Regions from separate parts of the Pseudomonas sp. NyZ201 genome, predicted to be linked through region 1. Evidence: predicted binding sites of a transcription regulator. Region 1 holds the regulator's gene; each other region holds the start of a gene.
The links. The regulator sigma-54, encoded in region 1, starts transcription at its own class of promoters, with help from an activator protein. The targets are predictions, from matches to a motif close to ANTGGCATNNANNTTGCTNT.
Positions count from the first base shown of each region.

Region 2: the regulator sigma-54 is predicted to act here: its motif matches at 2,125-2,144, upstream of nirB (nitrite reductase large subunit NirB).
Region 3: the regulator sigma-54 is predicted to act here: its motif matches at 5,147-5,166, upstream of ACPFMA_RS16215 (ammonium transporter).

Region 1 covers NZ_CP187557.1:5,264,480-5,271,211, reverse strand. Annotated here, with positions in the region: gene ptsN (PTS IIA-like nitrogen regulatory protein PtsN) at 1-246, opposite strand, end outside; gene hpf (ribosome hibernation-promoting factor, HPF/YfiA family) at 259-567, opposite strand; gene ACPFMA_RS23655 (RNA polymerase factor sigma-54) at 649-2,142, opposite strand; gene lptB (LPS export ABC transporter ATP-binding protein) at 2,320-3,045, opposite strand; gene lptA (lipopolysaccharide transport periplasmic protein LptA) at 3,045-3,572, opposite strand; gene lptC (LPS export ABC transporter periplasmic protein LptC) at 3,559-4,131, opposite strand; gene ACPFMA_RS23635 (KdsC family phosphatase) at 4,140-4,661, opposite strand; gene ACPFMA_RS23630 (KpsF/GutQ family sugar-phosphate isomerase) at 4,661-5,635, opposite strand; gene ACPFMA_RS23625 (ATP-binding cassette domain-containing protein) at 5,926-6,732, shown strand, end outside.
Region 2 covers NZ_CP187557.1:1,546,316-1,553,047, reverse strand. Annotated here, with positions in the region: gene nirB (nitrite reductase large subunit NirB) at 1-1,975, opposite strand, end outside; gene ACPFMA_RS07140 (molybdopterin-dependent oxidoreductase) at 2,347-6,099, opposite strand; gene ACPFMA_RS07135 (DUF1266 domain-containing protein) at 6,496-6,732, shown strand, end outside.
Region 3 covers NZ_CP187557.1:3,666,415-3,673,146, reverse strand. Annotated here, with positions in the region: gene ACPFMA_RS16240 (ABC transporter ATP-binding protein) at 1-240, shown strand, start outside; gene ACPFMA_RS16235 (iron-containing alcohol dehydrogenase) at 247-1,401, shown strand; gene ACPFMA_RS16230 (iron-containing alcohol dehydrogenase) at 1,414-2,568, shown strand; gene ACPFMA_RS16225 (TonB-dependent siderophore receptor) at 2,720-4,831, opposite strand; gene ACPFMA_RS16220 (hypothetical protein) at 4,818-5,126, shown strand; gene ACPFMA_RS16215 (ammonium transporter) at 5,270-6,589, shown strand; gene ACPFMA_RS16210 (DMT family transporter) at 6,657-6,732, shown strand, end outside.

The sequences.
Region 1 (6,732 bases):
CAGCAAGGCACTGACCGGACTGGCGCAGCCCTTGAGCCGGCAGTGAGGAATCGCGATCCCGTTGCCGAAGCCCGTGGAGCCCAGTTTCTCGCGGGCAATCAGGCTTTCGAACACTTCCTGTCGGTCCAGTCCGGGAACGTCCGTCCCGATCAGGTTGGCGATCTGTTCAAGTACGCGCTTTTTACTGCCTCCCGGCACGTTCACCAGGGAACGGCCGGGGGTCAGGATGGATTCAAGTCGGATCATGGATGAGTGGGATCAGCGGGCCGCTGCGCCTTGCAGCAGGCTTTGCTGTTTTTCCTTGTGTTTTTTCAGTTGGCGGTCGAGCTTGTCGGTCAGGAGGTCGATTGCGGCATACATGTCTTCGTGCTCTGCGTTCGCTACCACCTCGCCACCAGGGATCTGCAAGGTCGCTTCCACTTTCTGCTGGATTTTCTCGACCTTCATGATGACCTGAACGTTGGTGATGCGGTCGTAATGACCCTCCAGGCGCTTGAGCTTCTGCTCGACATAGTCACGAAGCGGTGGAGTAACTTCTACATGTTGTCCACTGATGTTGACTTGCATACTGCTTCTCCTTTATTGCCGTGCATAAAGAGGCAGGTGTTGCGCCTGCCACTGAATTGCGATGGCACATCTCAGGGAATGTCACATCAATCGCTTGCGTTCGCTCGATGGCGCAATGCCAAGGGATTCGCGGTACTTGGCGACGGTGCGACGGGCTACCTGGATGCCTTGTGCCTCCAGTAAACCAGCGATCTTGCTGTCACTCAATGGCTTTTTCTGATTTTCCGCAGCAACCAGTTTCTTGATGATCGCGCGGATGGCGGTGGAGGAGCATTCACCCCCTTCGGAGGTACTGACGTGGCTGGAGAAGAAGTACTTCAGCTCGTAGATGCCGCGAGGGGTGTGCATGTATTTCTGCGTGGTGACGCGGGAAATGGTCGACTCGTGCATGCCCACCGCCTCGGCGATGTCATGCAGCACCAGCGGCTTCATGGCCTCGTCGCCATGGTCGAGGAAGCCGCGCTGATGCTCGACGATCTGGGTCGCTACCTTCATCAGGGTCTCGTTGCGGCTCTGCAGGCTCTTGATGAACCAGCGCGCCTCCTGCAACTGGTTGCGCATGAAGGTGTTGTCGGCGCTGGTGTCTGCGCGGCGGACGAAGCCGGCATATTGCGGGTTGACCCGCAGGCGCGGCACCGCTTCCTGGTTCAGTTCGACCAGCCAGCGTTCGTTGTCCTTGCGCACGATGACATCGGGCACCACGTATTCCGGCTCGCTGGACTCGATCTGCGAGCCGGGGCGCGGATTCAGGCTCTGCACCAGCTCGATGACCTGGCGCAGCTCGTCTTCCTTGAGCTTCATGCGGCGCATGAGCTGGCTGTAGTCGCGGCTGCCGAGCAGGTCAATGTAGTCGCTGACCAGGCGCTGGGCTTCGTTCATCCACGGCGTGCTGGCGGGCAGCTGGCGCAGTTGCAGCAACAGGCACTCGCCCAGGTTGCGCGCACCGATGCCCGCAGGCTCGAACTGCTGGATGCGGTGCAGGACGGCTTCGACTTCGTCCAGCTCGATATCCAGCTCAGGGTCGAAGGAGTCGCAGATTTCCTCCAGGGTCTCGTCGAGGTAGCCCTGGTTGTTGATGCAGTCGATCAGGGTGACGGCGATCAGGCGGTCGGTGTCCGACATCGGTGCCAGGTTGAGCTGCCAGAGCAGGTGGCTTTGCAGGCTTTCGCCGGCCGAGGTGCGGGTAGTGAAGTCCCACTCGTCGTCATCGTTGCTGGGCAGGCTGCTGGCACTGGTCTGGTAGATGTCTTCCCAGGCGGTATCGACAGGCAGTTCGTTGGGGATGCGCTCGTTCCATTCGCCTTCTTCGAGGTTCTCCGCAGTGGATGCGGACTGTTCGAAGCTGCTCTCCTGAGACTCCGCGACGGGCTTGCTCTCGGCGTTGTCGGCCATGGGGTCGCTGTTGTCGAAGTCGTCGCCGTCTTCCTGGCGTTCGAGCATCGGATTGGACTCCAGGGCTTCCTGGATTTCCTGCTGCAGGTCCAGCGTTGAGAGCTGGAGCAGACGGATGGCCTGTTGCAACTGCGGGGTCATCGTCAGTTGCTGGCCCATTCTTAGGACGAGCGATGGTTTCATGGCTGGGGCTTTACACCTTATTCGCCGGCGCGCATGCGCCATCTACGACACGGGCGCTGGGCGCCAATTTTAAGCAAGTTATATGCCTGAAATTGTAGCGTTTGCCTAGAGCGCTGTAACAATTAAGCCTGGAATAATGGCTCAATGCCAGCGCTCGGGTCACTCCGATATGTCGACCTACAGCCGGAACTCGTGGCCGAGGTACACCTCTTTCACCAACTGGTTGGCGAGGATGGTCTGCGCGTCGCCCTCGGCGATCAGCTGGCCGTCGTTGACGATGTACGCGGTTTCGCAGATGTCCAGGGTCTCGCGGACGTTGTGGTCGGTGATCAGTACACCGATACCCTTGGCCTTGAGGTGATGGATGATCTGCTTGATGTCGCCGACCGAAATCGGGTCCACCCCGGCGAAGGGTTCGTCGAGCAGGATGAACTTCGGTGCGGTGGCCAGGGCGCGGGCGATTTCCACCCGGCGGCGTTCACCGCCGGACAGGCTCATGCCGAGGTTGTCGCGAATATGGCTGATGTGGAATTCCTGCAGCAGGCTTTCCAGCTCCTTGCGCCGGCCGTCGCTATCGAGGTCCTTGCGGGTTTCCAGGATCGCCATGATGTTGTTGGCCACCGACAGCTTGCGGAAGATCGAGGCTTCCTGGGGCAGGTAGCCGATGCCGGCGCGGGCGCGACCGTGCATGGGCTGGTGGCTGACGTCCAGGTCGTCGATCAGCACGCGGCCCTGGTCGGCCTGGACCAGGCCGACGATCATGTAGAAGCAGGTGGTCTTGCCGGCGCCGTTCGGGCCGAGCAGGCCGACGATCTGCCCGCTGTCGATCGACAGGCTGACATCGCGCACGACTTGCCGGCTCTTGTAGCTCTTGGCCAGGTGCTGGGCTTTGAGGGTCGCCATTACTCGCCCTTCTTCTTCGGCTGGATCACCATGTCGATGCGATTGCGCGGGGTCTTGATGTCCTTGCCGCCGCGACCGGCCGTGGCGACCTGGGTCTTGGAGTTGTAGACGATCTTCTCGCCCTCGGTGGTGTTGCCGGCGTTGATCACCTTGGCCTGGTCGGTAAGGACGATCAGGTCCTTGCCCGCCTGGTACTGGATCTGCTTGGCGTAACCCTGCATCTTGTCCGGCTTGGAGGCGTCCTGCTGCTGCTCGAAGTAGGCCAGGTTGCCCACCGAGGTCGCGGTGTCGATATCGCCGGCCTGGTTCAGGGTGACGGTGACCGTATGGCCTTTGATCATCATCGAGCCCTGGGTGATGATGACGTCGCCGGTGTAGGTCGCGACCTTGTTCTTGTCATCCATCTGGGCGCTGTCGGCCTGGATGCGGACGGGCTGTTCGCGATCATTCGGCAGGGCCCAGGCGCTCGCGCTTCCCAGTGCCGCGCTCAGGCTGAGCAAATAGGGGAGGGTTTTAACGAGCCTCATACTGTCCTCTTACGTTGGACAGCAGGTCCATCCTGCCGTCTTTCAAATACGCTTTCATTCCCTTGCCCGTAGTCACGCCACCGGCGCCGTCGATTCTAACGTCTTGCTCGGTTTGCGCATATTGCTTCTGCGGGAATACCGTCATGCGGCTGGAAGTGATGATGGTGGTGCGATCCTTCTCGTCGGTGCGGGCTACCCGTACCGAATCGATCAGTTCCACCTCGGTTCCGTCGGGGTTGACCTCGCCGCGCTCGCTCTGCACGTGCCAGGGGAAGGTGGTTCCGCGGTACATCTGCAGGTCGGGCTTGGTCAGCAGGGTGACTTCGCTGGCCTTGAGGTGCTCGACCTTGTCCGCGGTCATTTCGTATTGCAGCTTGCCATCAGGCAGGAACTGCACACTGTGGGCATTGATCGCATAGTAGTCGATGGCGCTTTCGTCGACCTGGGCCGCTGGCTGGTCAAGGAAGCGCTCGGGCACGATGTTCCAGTAGCCGATCGCCCCGAACACCAGGGCAATCACGCCGAACAGCGCGATGTTGCGAATCTTCTTGCTGAACATGGCGTGCTCTACAGGTAGTGGGCGTTTGCCGCTTCAAGGTTGCCCTGGGCTTGCAGGATCAGCTCGCAGAATTCGCGGGCTGCACCTTCACCGCCGCGGGCCTGGGTCACGCCGTGGGCGTGCTGGCGGACGAACGCTGCCGCGTTGGCCACCGCCATGCCGAGGCCGACCCGGCGAATCACCGGCAGGTCTGGCAGGTCGTCGCCCAGGTAGGCGACCTCTTCATAGCTTAGGCCGAGCTGGGCGAGAAGCTCGTCCAGCACCACCAGCTTGTCCTCGCGGCCCTGGTACAGGTGCGGGATGCCGAGGTTCTTCGCCCGGCGCTCGACCACGGGCGTCTTGCGACCGCTGATGATCGCGGTGGTCACGCCCGAGTTCATCAGCATCTTGATGCCTTGCCCGTCGAGGGTGTTGAAAGTCTTGAACTCGCTGCCGTCCTCGAGGAAGTACAGGCGGCCGTCGGTGAGCACGCCATCCACATCGAAAACCGCCAGCTTGATGGCTTTGCCGCGTTGCAACAGGGTATTCATCACATCACTCCGGCGCGCAGCAGGTCGTGCATGTTCAATGCCCCGACCGGACGGTCGGTCTTGTCGACGACGACCAGCGCGCTGATCTTGTGGTCTTCCATGATCTTCAGGGCCTCGGCGGCGAGCATTTCGGCGCGGGCGGTCTTGCCGTGGGCGGTCATGACCTCTTCGATCAGGGTCTTGTGCACATCGATGTTGCGGTCGAGGCTGCGGCGCAGGTCGCCGTCGGTGAAGATCCCGGCCAGGCTGCCGTCGGCCTCGACCACCACGGTCATGCCCAGGCCCTTGCGCGACATTTCCAGCAGGGCGTCCTTGAGCAGGGTGCCGCGGTTGACCTGTGGCAGCTCGTCGCCCGCATGCATCACGTTCTCGACCTTGAGCAGCAATCGGCGACCCAAAGCGCCACCGGGGTGGGAGAAGGCGAAGTCTTCGGCGGTGAAGCCGCGTGCCTCGAGCAGGGCGATGGCCAGGGCGTCGCCCAGCACCAGCGCGGCAGTGGTCGAGGAGGTCGGTGCCAGGTTCAGCGGGCAGGCTTCCTGGGCGACCCTGGCATCGAGGTTGACCTCGGCGGCCTTGGCCAGAGGCGATTCGGGGTTGCCGGTCAGGCTGACGAGCTTGATGCCGAGGCGCTTGATCAACGGCAGCAGGGTGACGATTTCGGCGGTGGAGCCGGAGTTGGACAGTGCCAGGATGATGTCGTCCCGGGTGATCATGCCCATGTCACCGTGGCTGGCCTCGGCAGGATGGACGAAGAACGCCGGGGTCCCGGTGCTGGCGAGCGTTGCGGCAATCTTGTTGCCGATATGCCCGGATTTGCCCATGCCCACCACGACAACGCGGCCCTTGCTGCCCAGGATCAGTTCGCACGCCTTGACGAAATCGGCGTCGATATGGGCGAGCAAACCCTGCACCGCCTCGATCTCGAGGCGGATGGTGCGCTGCGCGGATTGGATCAGGTCGGTGGATTGGCTCATGTCGGAAATCGGGTTGCCTGATGAAAGGGGCGCGATTATAGCGGTAATGCGCGAAAGCCTCACCTGCGGATTGGTCGCAGGCTGTCCGTTGGAGCGATTTGTGCCATCGCGGTTCCCTTTGGCGATGGCACGAAAATGCCTGTACCGGGCCTGAACAGGCAGCGCGATGGCCTTGGGAAGGCCTTGCCAGCGGTGCTATAGTTCGCCACCAGTTCGGCCTGCTCGATTATTGCGTGTCTCCACGAAGGGGCCGTGCGTCTGAGCTCAAGGCTGCATCGCAAGGAGTCTAGATGAGCGTTGATAACGCCTACGCGGTCGAGTTGAAGGGCGTGACCTTCAAGCGCGGCTCGCGCAGCATCTTCAATAATGTCGACATACGCATTCCCAAGGGCAAGGTCACCGGCATCATGGGGCCCTCCGGCTGTGGCAAGACCACGCTGCTGCGCCTGATGGGCGCCCAGCTGCGACCGGCCAGCGGTGAAGTGTGGGTGGCCGGGCAGAACCTGCCGACCCTGTCGCGCAGCGATCTGTTCGACGCGCGCAAGCAGATGGGCGTGCTCTTCCAGAGCGGCGCGCTGTTCACCGACCTCGACGTGTTCGAGAACGTCGCGTTTCCGTTGCGCGTCCACACCCGGCTTTCCGAGGAGATGATTCGCGACATCGTTCTGATGAAGCTGCAGGCCGTCGGCCTGCGCGGCGCCATCGAACTGATGCCCGACGAGCTCTCCGGTGGCATGAAGCGCCGCGTGGCGCTGGCCCGGGCGATCGCCCTGGATCCGCAGATCCTCATGTACGACGAGCCTTTCGTCGGTCAGGACCCGATCGCCATGGGCGTCCTGGTACGCCTGATCCGCCTGCTCAACGATGCGCTTGGCATCACCAGCATCGTGGTTTCCCATGACCTGGCGGAAACCGCCAGCATCGCCGACTACATTTATGTGGTGGGCGACGGCCAGGTGCTTGGCCAGGGTACCCCGGCGGAGCTGATGGACTCGGACAACCCGCGCATCCGCCAATTCATGAAGGGCGACCCGGACGGACCGGTGCCTTTCCATTTTCCTGCGCCAGACTACCGCGCCGATCTGTTGGGGAAGCGT
Region 2 (6,732 bases), 2.6 Mb from region 1:
TGTCCTGCACCCCGTAGCGGCACCAGGTGCTGCCCACGCAGGACTTCACCGTGCGCGTCGACTTGCCATAGGCATGCCCGGTCTCGAAGCCGGCAGCAATCAGTTCTTCCCAGATCAGCGGCAGTTCGTGCAGTTGCGCGCCGAACAGGTCGATACGCTGGCCGCCGGTGATCTTGGTGTAGAGATCGTATTTCTTCGCCACCTCGCCGATCACGATCAGCTTGTCCGGGGTGATCTCGCCGCCAGGGATGCGCGGCACCACCGAGTAGGTGCCGTTCTTCTGCATGTTGGCCATGAAGGTGTCGTTGGTGTCCTGCAGCGGCACCAGCGCCGGGTCCATGATCGGCTGGTTCCAGCACGAAGCGAGGATCGAGCCGACCGTGGGTTTGCAGATGTCGCAGCCCAGGTGGCCCTTGCCGTGGCGGGCGAGCAGTTCGTCGAAATCGCGGATGCCTTCCACCCGCACCAGCGCATAAAGCTCCTGGCGGGTATAGGCGAAGTGTTCGCAAAGGCTCTTGTCCACGGCCACGCCGCGCGCCGTCAGTTCATGCTCGAACACCTGCTTGAGCAAGGCCGCGCAGCCGCCGCAACCGCTGGCCGCCTTGGTGCAGCCCTTGACCGCCGCGAGGTCGGCGCAACCGCTGTCGATGGCGGCGCAGATCGCCCCCTTGCTGACGTTGTGGCAGGAGCAGATGGTCGCACTGTCCGGCAGGGCATCGGCGCCCAGGGCGGGGGCACCGGAGGATTGCGGGAGGATCAGTGCCGAAGGATCGGCGGGTACGGCGATGCCGTTCTGGGCGTATTGCAGCAGGGTGTCGTAGTAGCTGTTGTCACCCACCAGCACTGCGCCGATCACCCGCTTGCCGCTGGCGTCCAGCACCAGCCGGCGATAGCTGCTGCCGCCTTCGTCGATGAAGCGGTAGCTGCGCGAGCCCGGGGTGGCGCCGTGGGCATCGCCGATGGAACCGACATCGACGCCCAGCAGCTTGAGCTTGGTCGACATATCGGCGCCAGCGAAGGCAACCGACGGTTGCCCGGCCAGGGCCGCCGCCAGGTTGCGCGCCATGCTGTAGCCCGGGGCGACCAGGCCGAATACGCTGCCATTCCACGACGCGCATTCGCCGATGGCGTAGATCTGCGGATCGCTGCTGCGGCACTCGCCATCGATCACCACGCCGCCACGGGGGGCTACGTCCAGACCGCAGGCGCGGGCCAGGGCGTCCTGGGGGCGGATACCGGCGGAGAACACGATCAGGTCGGTTTCGAGGAACTCGCCGCCGTCGAAGTTCATCCGGTAGCGGTACTCCTCGCCTGCAACGATGGCCTGGGTGGCGCGGGACAGGTGCACACCGACCCCAAGTGCCTCGATCCGCGCACGCAGCGCCGCTCCGCCTTCAGCGTCCAGTTGCACCGGCATCAGGCGCGGGGCGAATTCCACCACATGGGCTTCCAGGCCGAGGGACTTGAGGGCGTTGGCCGCTTCCAGGCCAAGCAGGCCACCACCGACCACCACCCCGCGCCGGGCGCTGGCGGCGGCGGCACGGATGTTGTCGAGGTCGTCGAGGGTGCGATAGACCAGGCGCGCCGCGCCTTCGGAACCCTCGATCGGCGGGACGAAGGGATAGGACCCGGTAGCGAGGATCAGACGGTCGTAGGCATAACGGCCGGCGCTGGTCACCACTTCGCGGCGCTCGCGGTCCACTTCCAGCACAGCCTCGTGCAGATGCAGGGCCACACCGTGTTCGGCGTACAGGCCGGCGTCGCCCAGGGCCAGGGCTTCGGCGTCGCTGCCGCCGAAGTATTCGGACAGGTGCACGCGGTCATAGGCGCGCTGGCGCTCCTCGCCGAATACCCGCACCTCGAAACGCCCCAGGGCGCCGCGTTCGATCAATTGCTCGACGCAGTGATGGCCAACCATGCCGTTGCCGACGATAACCAGCTTTTCTCGTTGTTGGATGGACGCGAAAGCGTTCATGCGCGGTTCCTCACGGTGCGGGGCGTGCCCCGGAAAAAACACAAAAAAAGGCGCCTGGAGCCGAAGCTCCAGGCGCCTTTGCCTGGTCTTGATCGTTGTGGTCCGGTGCGGTGATCGACGTTGACCACCCGGGACGTTGTGGAAAGGTAAAAGCAGGGACTGTGCCAAGTGCTGGCAGGGCCTGATTTCCGGGGATTTCAGGGTTTAGCGGGTGAATTTTCTGAACCATGCTGGTGCGGGAGTCACCGTTTTGGAGCATGTCTTTTTGCAGACCTTCCCGGCCTCATCGCCGGCAACGCCGGCTCCCACAGTGTGGCGGTGCATGCAGAACCTTGTGGGAGCCGGCGTTGCCGGCGATGGGGACCGAGAGATCAATACACATCTCGCAGATACCGCTTGTCCTTCCCCATCTGCGCCACATACGCGGCAGCCTCATCGATACTCATCCCGCCATGCTCCGCTACCACCGCCTTCAACGCCGCATCCACATCCCTGGCCATCCGCGAAGCATCGCCGCACACGTAGAAGAACGCCCCCTCCTGCAACCAGCGCCACAACTCCGCACCCTGCTCCTGCATGCGCTGCTGCACGTAGATCTTCCGTTCCTGGTCACGGGAGAACGCCGTGTCCAGCCGGGTCAGCAAGCCGGACTCGCACCAGGCCAGCAGTTCATCCCGGTAGTAGAAATCGCACGCCTGGTGCTGCTCGCCAAAGAACAGCCAGTTGCGCCCGCGCGCCTGTCGCGCCTCGCGTTCCTGGAGAAATGCACGAAACGGCGCGACGCCGGTGCCCGGCCCGACCATGATCACCGGCACCTCGTCGTTATCCGGCAAACGGAAGCTGGCCGTCGGTTGCGGGAAGATGTCGACGTGCAGGCCCTGTGCGCGGTCGGCGAGGAAACTCGAACACACGCCCTTGCGCCGCCCGTAGCGTACGGTGGACATCGTCAGGTGAACCTGCGTCGGGTGCCGCCTCGGGCTGGAACTGATCGAGTACAGGCGCGGCTGCAAGGGCTTGAGCAGCGCCAGCCACTCGTCCAGGGAAAGCGCCAGGGGAAATTCGGCAAGCAGGTCCACCAGTTGCCGCCCCCACAGCCAGTCATCGAGCGCAGCCTTGTCCGTGGGCAGGCCGGTGACCTTCTGCAGGATCCGCGGGGTGATGCGGGTGATGTCCAGTCGTCCGGCCAGCGCAGTGGCCAGCGGCATCCGGCCTTTGCAATCGACTTCGGCGTCACCATCGAGGCCGGTGCGCCGCAGGAATTCATCCACCAGTTCCGGGCAGTTGCGCGGCCACACACCGAGGGCATCGCCGGCCTGGTAGCTCAGCCCACAGTCGCCCAGGTCGAAGACGATCTGCCGGGTTTCCTTGCTGGCACCCGGCCCGCTGAGCAGGCGGTTGTCCAGCAGGCGAGCAGGCACCGGGTTGTACTTGCCGACCACCGGTGTCTCGCTCTCGGCGACCGCCAGCGGTGCTTGCCCATTCGCCAGCGTGGCCGTCAGCGCCGCCAACCATTCGGCGAAAGGCTCGTCGAACTCCGGCTCGCAGTCCACCCGCTCCAGCATGCGCTGGCCGCCCAGCTCGGCCAGGCGCTGGTCCAGCTTGCGCCCGAAGCCACAGAACCGGTCGTAGCTGGAGTCACCCAGCGCCAGCACCGCGTAGGGCCGCCTGGTCCAATCCCCGGCTTCGCCTTGCAGCGCCTGCCAGAACGCCACGCCGCTGTCCGGCGCCTCGCCATCGCCGAAGGTGCTGGCGATCAACAGCAGGCTGGCGGCCGCACCGACCTGCTCCGGCCGCGCGGCATCCATGCATTCCAGGTGCACCGCCAGGCCGGCCGCCCGCAAATGCCTGGCGCAACGCTCGGCGAGGGTCTGGCTGTTGCCGGTCTGCGAGGCCCAAAGCACCAAATGGCGCTGGCGGTCGTCAGGGGGCTCGGTGACGGCGGGTTGCAGTTCCAGGGCGTCTATCCGCTCGCCAGCGACCCGGGTCAGGGCTACGGCGCAGTGCTTGAAGGCCGGCTGCAGGGAAAGCGGATCGACCGCATCGCAAGTCAGTGCATTGATTGCCAGTTGCTCACCATACAGATCGTTCCAGTGAAACGGCGCAAAGCAGTTGCCCGGCATCACCCGGGTAGTGATCCGCGCCGGCAGTACCGCCTGGCCACGACGGGAGCGAATCTGTACCTGGTCCTTGTCGATGATTCCGAGATCGGCTGCGTCGGCCGGGTGGATTTCAACGAAGGGCCCCGGATCCAGCCTGTTGAGGCTGGCAACCTTGCCGGTCTTGGTAAGGGTGTGCCACTGGTGCTGCACACGTCCGGTATTGAGCACCAGCGGATAGGATTCATCCGGCAATTCGGCAGGCGGCAACCAGGGACGAGCGAAGAAACGTGCCTTGCCCGACGCGGTGGGGAAGCTGATTGCCGGGCGCTCACCCGCTGCGTTTTCCCGCAGGGCCTGGCTCAGGCCGTCATTCAGGTAGCGCAGCGGGCTGCGGGAGGTCGCGCGCCCCGGCTCGAACGGCCACTGTTGCGGGCCTGCGCGCAGTTTCGGGTAGTCCAGACCGCGCAGGTCGTAGCCAGTGGCCGGGTTCCAGGCCTGGCGGATTTCGTCGAAGACCTGCTCGGCGCTGGTGTAGCTGAAACCTTCCTCATAGCCCATGGCACAGGCGACCCGGGCAATGATCTGCCAGTCCGCCAGGCTGTCGCCCGGCGCATCGACCGCCTTGGCGGCAAGGGTCAGGTTGCGCTCGGAATTGACCATCACCCCTTCGGATTCGGCCCACAGGGCGGCCGGCAGGAGGATATCGGCGTAGCGGTTGGTTTCCGTGTCGAGGAAGGCGTCCTGGCTGATGACCAGTTCCGCCGCTTGTAGCCCGTCGATCACCGTCTGGCGGTTGGCGACGCTGGCCACCGGGTTGCTGCAGATGATCCAGCAGGCCTTGACCTGCCCCGCTGCCATCTGCCGGAACAGATCGACGGTGCCTTCGCCCGCCTCGGCACGCAGGCTGCCGGCGGGGATGCGCCAAAGCGCCTCGATGAACCGGCGATCGGCTTCGACCAGCGCCGAACGTTGCCCCGGCAGGCCCTGGCCCATGTAGCCCATTTCCCGTCCGCCCATGGCGTTGGGCTGACCGGTGAGGGAGAAGGGGCCGCTCCCCGGGCGACAGATGGCGCCGGTGGCCAGGTGCAGGTTGCACACGGCGTTGCTGTGCCAGGTGCCGTGGATGCTCTGGTTCAGGCCCATGGTCCAGCAGCTCATCCAGTCTTTCGCGCCGCCGATCAAGGCTGCCGCCTGGCGGATATCGGCCTCGGTCAGGCCAGTGATCTGCGCAACACGGGCGGGTGTGTAGTCGGCGAGAAAGGCCGGCATCTCTTCCCAGCCTTCGGTGTAGCGCTCGATGAACGCATTGTCGGTATGGCCGTTTTCCAGCAGCAGGTGCAGCAGGCCGTTGAGCAACGCCAGGTCGGTGCCTGGACGAACCTGGAGGAACAGGTCGGCCTTGTCGGCGGTGGCACTGCGCCGCGGATCGACCACGATCAGGCGTGCACCCGCCTTGAGCCGGTCGAGCAGGCGCAGGAAGAGAATCGGGTGACAATCGGCCATGTTGGCGCCGATCACCAGAAAGACCTCGGCCCGGTCGAAATCCTCGTAGCTGCCCGGCGGTCCGTCGGCGCCCAGGGACAGCTTGTAGCCACTCCCGGCACTGGCCATGCACAGGCGCGAATTGGATTCGATATGGCGGCTGCGGATGTAGCCCTTGACCAGCTTGTTGGCGAGGTACTGGGCTTCCAGGGACATCTGCCCCGAGACGTACAGCGCGACGGCGTCGGGGCCGTGGGTATCGATGATGGCGCGCAGGCGCCGGGCGGTCTGGCCGATGGCCTGGTCGATACCAAGACGCACCGGATCGCGCTGGCGCTGGTCGCGCAGCCAGGCCCATTGCATGCGTCCGGACTCGCGCAGCGGTTGGTGGCAGGTCAGGCCCTTGGTGCACAACCGGCCGAGATTGCTCGGGTGCTGCTTGTCTCCGCTGACCCGGGTGACCTGGTTATCGGTCACGCTCATGACGATGCCGCATCCGACACCGCAATATGGACAGACACTGCGCACCGTCGTGCTGGTCATGATCCCGCCTCCCCTGCCTTTTCCGCAAAAACAAAAAAGCGCCCTGCCGCCCGACCTGAATGAACAGGGGAGCAGCACGGCGCCTTTGTCGTGAATGGGGCAATCGACGTTGATTGCCTGATAGGCGGGTTTAAGCAAGGGGCGCGCCAGAGTGCTCGGGGTCGACAGCGCTGTCGCATGAACCCCTCTCCAAAACACAACGCGGCCCCTGTGGGAGCGGGTTTACCCGCGATGACGTCGCTGGATTCACCATCGCGATCGCGGGTGAACCCGCTCCCACAGGATCCGCGTCCGCCTGCACCGTCCTGGTGAGCCTCGCACCAAAGCGCGACAGACATGGTCGTAGCCTCTAACGCCTGGTTACAATTCGCCTCCTGCCCGTCCCCGGAGTGCTTCATGGAAGAGATCGAACAGCGCTGGCTCTATGCCCTGTCGGCGCCAATGGCCGCGCTCAACGGCGCGAGCTACACCTCGCCGTACTATTACGACGAAGAAGGCAAGATCAACCTGGGCGAGTCGTGGAACGTCGACTCCCGCCAACAGTTGCTCGATATCGTTATGCGCATGGCCGACAACGGCCACGCTACCGACCTCAATACCGCCTACTGGCGCTATCAGCGGGCACTGCCCGGC
Region 3 (6,732 bases), 1.6 Mb from region 1:
GGCGGACAGCAGAAGCTGGTGGCCCTGGCCCGGGCGTTGATGCCCGGCCAGCGCCTGCTGATCCTCGATGAACCCTTCGAAGGCGTGGCCCCGGTGCTGTCCCGGCGCCTGAGCGAAGTGATCGCCAGGCTCGGCGACGAAGGCCTGTGCGTGCTGATCTCCGAATCCGATGACACCCATTCCGCTGACCTGGTCGATGCCGTCTACCGCATCGAGCGCGGCAGCGTACAAGCAGGATAAGAAGCCATGTCGAACTTTACCTTTGAAACCACGCCACGGGTGATCTGCGAAGTGGATGGCGCCTTGCGCCTGGGTACGCTGTGCCGCGAACTGGGGGCCCGGCGGGTGCTGCTGGTCAGCGATCCCGGGCTGCACAAAGCCGGCCTGCTGGACGCGCCGATGCAAGCGCTGCGCGAAGCGGGTGTTGACGTGACGCTGTACAGCGACGTACAGGCCGATCCGCCAGAGGCCTCGGTACTTGATGCCGTGGCAGCCGGGCGCGCCTGTGGCGCCCAGGCGGTGATCGGCCTGGGTGGCGGCAGCTCGCTGGACACCGCCAAGCTGGTGGCGCTGCTCTGTGGTCGCGAGCAGAAGCTGGAGGACATTTACGGCATCAACCTGGCCCAGGGTCCGCGCCTGCCGCTGATCCAGGTGCCGACCACGGCCGGGACCGGTTCGGAAGTCACCGCAGTGGCCATCGTCACCACCCCGAGCCACGAGAAAAAAGGCGTGGTCAGCCCGCTGCTGTACCCGGACATTGCCCTGCTCGATGCGCGCCTGACCGTCGGCCTGCCGGCGGCGGTCAGTGCCATGACCGGCGTGGATGCCATGGTCCATGCCATCGAGGCCTATACCAGCCTGCACAGGAAGAACGTGCTTTCCGATGGCCTGGCCGTGCAGGCACTGCGCCTGCTGGCCGGCAACCTGGACCGTGTGCTCGCCGAGCCGGGCGACCTCAAGGCCCGCTCCGAGATGCTGCTGGGCTCGATGCTGGCCGGCATGGCCTTCGCCAACGCCCCGGTGGCGGCAGTGCATGCGCTGGCCTACCCGCTGGGCGGGCATTTCCATGTGCCCCATGGCCTGAGCAATGCGCTGGTACTGGTGCCGGTGCTGAACTTCAATCGCAGCGCCGCGCAGGACCTGTATGCCGAGCTGGCGCCAAGCGTGTTGCCGGGGCAGCGTTTCGACAGCCCGGCGGCGGCCTGCGAAGCCTTTATCGGCTTCATCACGGCGCTGGTCGAGCGGATGCCGTTTGCCCAGCGCCTGGCCGAAGTCGGGGTCACCGAGGAGGACCTCGACCGCCTCAGCGACGACGCGATGAAGGTCCAGCGCCTGCTGGTCAACAATCCGCGTCCGGTCACCCGTGACGATGCGCGGGCCATCTATGCCTCGGTGTTGTGAGGGCCGCTCGCGATGAACCATGAATTCAGAAGCGTGCCGCGCATCGTCTGCGCGGCGGGGAGCCTGGGCAGCATCGGCGAGGTGTTTGCCGGGCTGGGGGCGGGGCGGGTGCTGCTGGTCTGTGATCCGGGCATCGTCAGGCTGGGCTTTGCCGCCACGGCCGTAGCGGCGCTGGAAGCGGCAGGTTGCCAGGTGGCGGTGTTCGACCAGGTAGTGGCGGATCCGCCGGTTACCGTGGTCAGGCAGGCGGTTGAGCGGGGACGGGCATTCGCCGCCGATGGCGTGCTGGGCCTGGGCGGCGGCAGCTCGCTGGATGCCGCCAAGCTGGTGGCCTTGCTGGTCAACAGCGATCAGCCTCTGGAGGACCTGTACGGCACCGACAAGGCCCAAGGGCGGCGCGTACCGCTGGTGCTGGTGCCGACCACGGCGGGCACCGGCTCTGAAGTGACCTGGGTCTCGGTGATTACCGACGAGCAGCAGCGCAAGCAGGCGGTGTACTCGGCGCAACTGATGCCGGACGTGGCACTGCTCGACCCCGAACTGACCCTCGGCCTGCCGGCGCAGGTCACGGCCGCCACCGGGTTGGATGCCATGGTGCATGCCATCGAGGCGTACACCAGCCGCACGCGCAAGAACCCCATCTCCGATGGCCTGGCGACCACGGCGCTAAGGCTGCTCGGCGGCAACCTGCGCAAGGTGCTGGCGGACGGTCGCGACGTGGCGGCGCGGGAAGCGATGCTGCAAGGCTCGCTGATGGCCGGGATGGCCTTCGTCAATGCCTCGGTGGCCGCCATCCACGGGTTGGCCTATCCGTTGGGGGCGCGCTTCCACATTCCCCATGGACATGCCAATGCGCTGGTCATGGCACCGATGATCCGCTTCAACCTCGAAGCGGCACGGGGGCTGTATGCGGAACTGGCGGGGCATCTGTTGCCGGGAGCGGTGTTCACTGACGAAGGGGCTGCGGCCGAAGCCTTTGTCCAGGCTATCGAAGGGCTGGTGCGCGACAGCGGGCTGGAACTGCGCTTGTCGAAGCTTGGCGTGGATGAAGCGGCGATCCCGGGCATGGCCGCGGATGTGGTCGGCGGGTTGCAGCGGCTGATCGACAGCAATCCGCGGGATATGGATGTGGGGGAGGTTGAGGCGATCTATCGCGTTATCTACTGATATCTGTGTTACCTGACCTGACGCTATCGCGGGTGAACCCGCTCCCACACTGGCTGCGGCAAGCCTCGATATTGAGGGCCTGCCGAGAACCCTGTGGGAGCGGGTTCACCCGCGATTTCGGTCCCACAGGATTTGCTGTCAGCCTTGGAATCTAGAAGGTGTACGCCACCCCGGCCTGCACCGTGCGCGGTGCTCCCGGATAGGCATAGGTATTGAACGCACCTTCGTCATAGCCCTTGTTGAACAGGTTCTTCACGTCCAGGTTCAGGCGCACATGCTCGTTGACCTTGTAGAAGCTCAACAGGTCGACAACGCTATAGCGCTCCATGGTGTAGGTCACCGCTTCGGTCTGGCCGTTGCGATCATCGACGTATTTCACCCCGACACCCAGGCCCAGGCCCTTGGCCAGGCCGTCCTGGAATTCATAGGTGTTGAGCAGGCTGAAGCTGTTGCGCGGGATGTTCGCCAGGCGCGTGCCGGTGGGCAGGCGGTTGTCCTTGGTCACTTCGGCATCGACATAGGCGTAGCCACCGATCACCCGCCATTCGGGGGTGATGTTGCCGGCGACGTTGATGTCCAGGCCACGGCTGCGAACCTCGCCGGCAGCGATGCTGTAGGTCGGGTCGATCGGGTCGCGGGTCAGCACGTTTTCCTTGACGATGTGGTAGATCGCCGCGTCCACCGCGAGCTGGCGTTCCAGGGCTTCCCATTTCACCCCCAGCTCCCACGACCGGCCTTTTTCCGGATCGAAACCACCGCCTTCACGGGCCGCGCCGCTGTTGGGCTTGAACGAGCGTGCGGTGTTGGCGTAGACCGCGACAGTGTCGGTCAGGTCGTAGAGCAGGCCCAGGCGCGGGGTCACGCCGTTCTCGGCCTTGGTGAAGTCGCCGGTGCTGTTGAGCCGGTTGTCGTAGTCGTGCTCGAAACGTTCGAAGCGGGCGCCGGCCAGGGCCTTGAGGCGCTCGGTCAGGGCCACCTGGTCCTGGATGAAGAACGCCCAGGTCTTGAGGTTTTCCTTGTCGTGGGTGGTGGTGCGGGTCAGGGCCGGGCGCGGCTGGCCGAGCACCGGATGGTAGATATCGATCGGGTAGGCGCTGGCGCCGGCTGCCGAACGCAGGATGATCGACTGGTAGTCGTAGTCCTCGTATTCGATGCCGGTGAGCAGGGTGTGGCTGAACGCCCCGGTGTCGAAGTGACCGGTCAGGTTCAACTGGTAATCGCGGTCGGACCATTCCAGCTTGCGCCAGTTGAAGTTGCGCCCAAGGGTGCGGCCATCGGCCTGGAGTGCGTTGGCTTCCACGGCGTTGCCTTGCAGCGACCCGTCCAGCCATTGCACGCCACCGGCCAGGGTCCAGTCGTCGTTGAGCAGATGCTCGAAGCGTACCTGGGCCATGTCGTTATCGTTATGCAGCAGGTTGTCGCTGCCTTTCTCCCACAGATAGGTGTCCCGCGAGGCGCTGCCCTGTTGCGTGGCATAGCGGGTCAGGCCGCGGTCCAGCGGATGGTTGTTGCGCATGAAGTCGCCTTCGAAAACGATCTTCGTGGCGTCGTTGACCTGCCAGCTGAGCACCGGCGCCACTTCGTAGCGCTCGCTTTCCACGTCATCGCGGAAGCTCTCGCCACCTTCGCCGAGCACGTTGAGGCGATAGGCCAGGCTGCCGTCCTGGTTGAGCGGGCCAGTGGCATCGAGGGTGGCGCGGTGCATGCCCTGGTCATCGAGCTGGCTGCCGACGGTGACCTTCGATTCGGGCAATGGCTGCTTGGTGACCACGTTGAAGGTGCCGCCGGGGTCGCCACGTCCATACAGGCTGGTGGCCGGGCCGCGGATCACCTCCAGGCGCTCGACGATGGCCGAGTCCGGCGCGCCAGGATAGCCGCGGTTCATCGGGAAGCCATTGCGGTAGTACTCACCGGTGGTGAAGCCGCGCACGGTGACGGTGGTCAGGCCCTGGGCCCCGAAATTGTTGGCCCGGCCAACGCCTCCGGCGTAGTCGAGGGCGTCCTGCAGGCGGGTTGCGCCGGTGTCTTCCAGCACTGCGCGAGGCACCACGCTGACCGACTGCGGCGTTTCGTGCAGGGCGGTGTCGGTGCGTGTCGCACTGGCCGACCGGGTGGCCTTGTAGCCCTGCACCGGCCCATCGGCGCGCTCGTAGTCGGCGCTGTCGTTGATGTTCACGGCTTCGAGCTGGAGGCTGGGTTCGGCGGCGAGGGCCAGGGCAGGGACGGCGTGGAGCAGGCAGAGCGAGACGATGGTACGGCGCATCGGGGTTGGAATCCTGACGAAATTTGTAGGACAAGAAGAAAATGCGCGCGGATATTATCTGCGAGTGTTTCTTGTTTGCAATCACTTTATTGGTGGACGGTATGCCGTAAATCCTGATGATCCGGACAGGAAAAGCCCCACGGCAGAGGGCTTGCAGCCGGAGCACCAAACTGGTGAAGGGTCAGCGTTGATTGCACTAAAAGAAACTAAATTTCCTATGGGGAATCGTTTCGTGCCCGCATGCCATGCCGCGTCCGCTCCGACAAACACCTTTGTTTTCAATCGATTGCCATGAATTCGTGGCGTTTTGCCCAACTTGGCAAGGCGCTTGCGTTGTCCCCCTGGCTATCAAACATTGCGGTGCGCCGCAGCGATAACGAATGCCGGCCCGTTTGACGCTGCGGTCACCGGCATGCCATCGATTGGAGGCAGTGGGCAATGATCCGGTATTCACCTGTGGTCCGCGGTACCTTGGGCCTTTCCTTGATGTTGGGCGCGACGTCGGCATTGGCCGAGGACGCGCCGGCGGCCATCGACAGCGGCGACACCGCCTTCGTGGCCCTGTGTTCGCTGGTGGTGCTGTTGATGATGTTGCCCGGCCTTGCCCTGTTCTATGGCGGCATGGCGCGTAGCAAGAATGTGCTGTCGATCCTGATGCAGGTGTTCTGTACCGCGTCCCTGGCCGCGGTGCTATTCGCGCTTTATGGCTACAGCCTGACCTTCACCGATGGCGGCTCGCTGCAGTCGTTCATCGGTGGCCTGGACAAGTTGTTCCTGCACGGGGTAGGCAAGGATTCGATCACCGGCACCATCCCTGAATACCTGTACTTCCTGTTCATGCTGCTGTTCGCCGCGATCACCCCGGCGATCATCGTCGGTGCGTTTGCCGAGCGCATGAAGTTCTCGGCGGTGATGGTGTTCATGGCCTTCTGGCTGACCCTCAACTACCTGCCCATGGCCCATATGGGCTGGGGTGGCGGCTGGGTGTTCAACCTTGGCGTGCAGGATTTCGCCGGCGGCAACGTGGTGCACCTGAACGTCGGCATCGCCGCCCTGGTCGGCGCCTGGATGCTCGGGCGCCGGCGCGGTTTCGGCACCCAGGCCCTGGCCCCGCACAACATGACCATGACCTACACCGGTGGCTGCATGCTCTGGGTCGGCTGGCTCGGCTTCTGTGGTGGCTGCGCCCTGGCCGCCAGCGGCTTCGCCATGCTGGTGATGGTCAACACCATGCTTGCCAGCTGTGCCGGTGCCCTTGGCTGGCTGATCGTCGAATGGCAATACCGCGGTCGTCCCAGCCTGTTCGGCGCGATTTCCGGGGCCATCGCCGGCCTGGTGGCAATCACTCCCGCCTGCGGTTTCGTCGGCCCTATGGGCGCCATCCTGCTGGGCTTCATCGCAGGGCCCGTGTGCGTCTGGTCGGTGGACAAGCTCAAGCCGATGATCGGCCTGGACGACGCCTTCGACGTGTTCGGCGTGCATGGCGTGGCAGGGATTCTCGGCGGCCTGCTGACCCCGGTGTTCGCCCTCACCGCCATCGGTGGCCAGGGCTTTGCCGAAGGTCGCGGGCTGATGGAGCAACTGGTGGTCAATGGCGGGGCGATCCTGTTCAGCATCGTCTTCTCGGCCGTCAGCAGTTGGGTCGCCTTCAAGATCGCCGCGGCGTTCTGTGGCGGGCTGCGGGTGGATGAAGAGTCCGAGGTGGACGGCCTGGACCTCTCCGCGCACGGCGAGGTGGGATACAAGTATTCCAACTGATCCCTGAGTGAAAACAGCGCCGGCGCTTTGTGCCGGCGTTTGCTTGTGTGATGAAAGGAGAAGGGCAGTGGGCTGGTTGAATGGATGGACGTATCTGCTGGCGGCCGGGGCCTGCGAAGTGCTGTATGCCTCGATCATTCCGC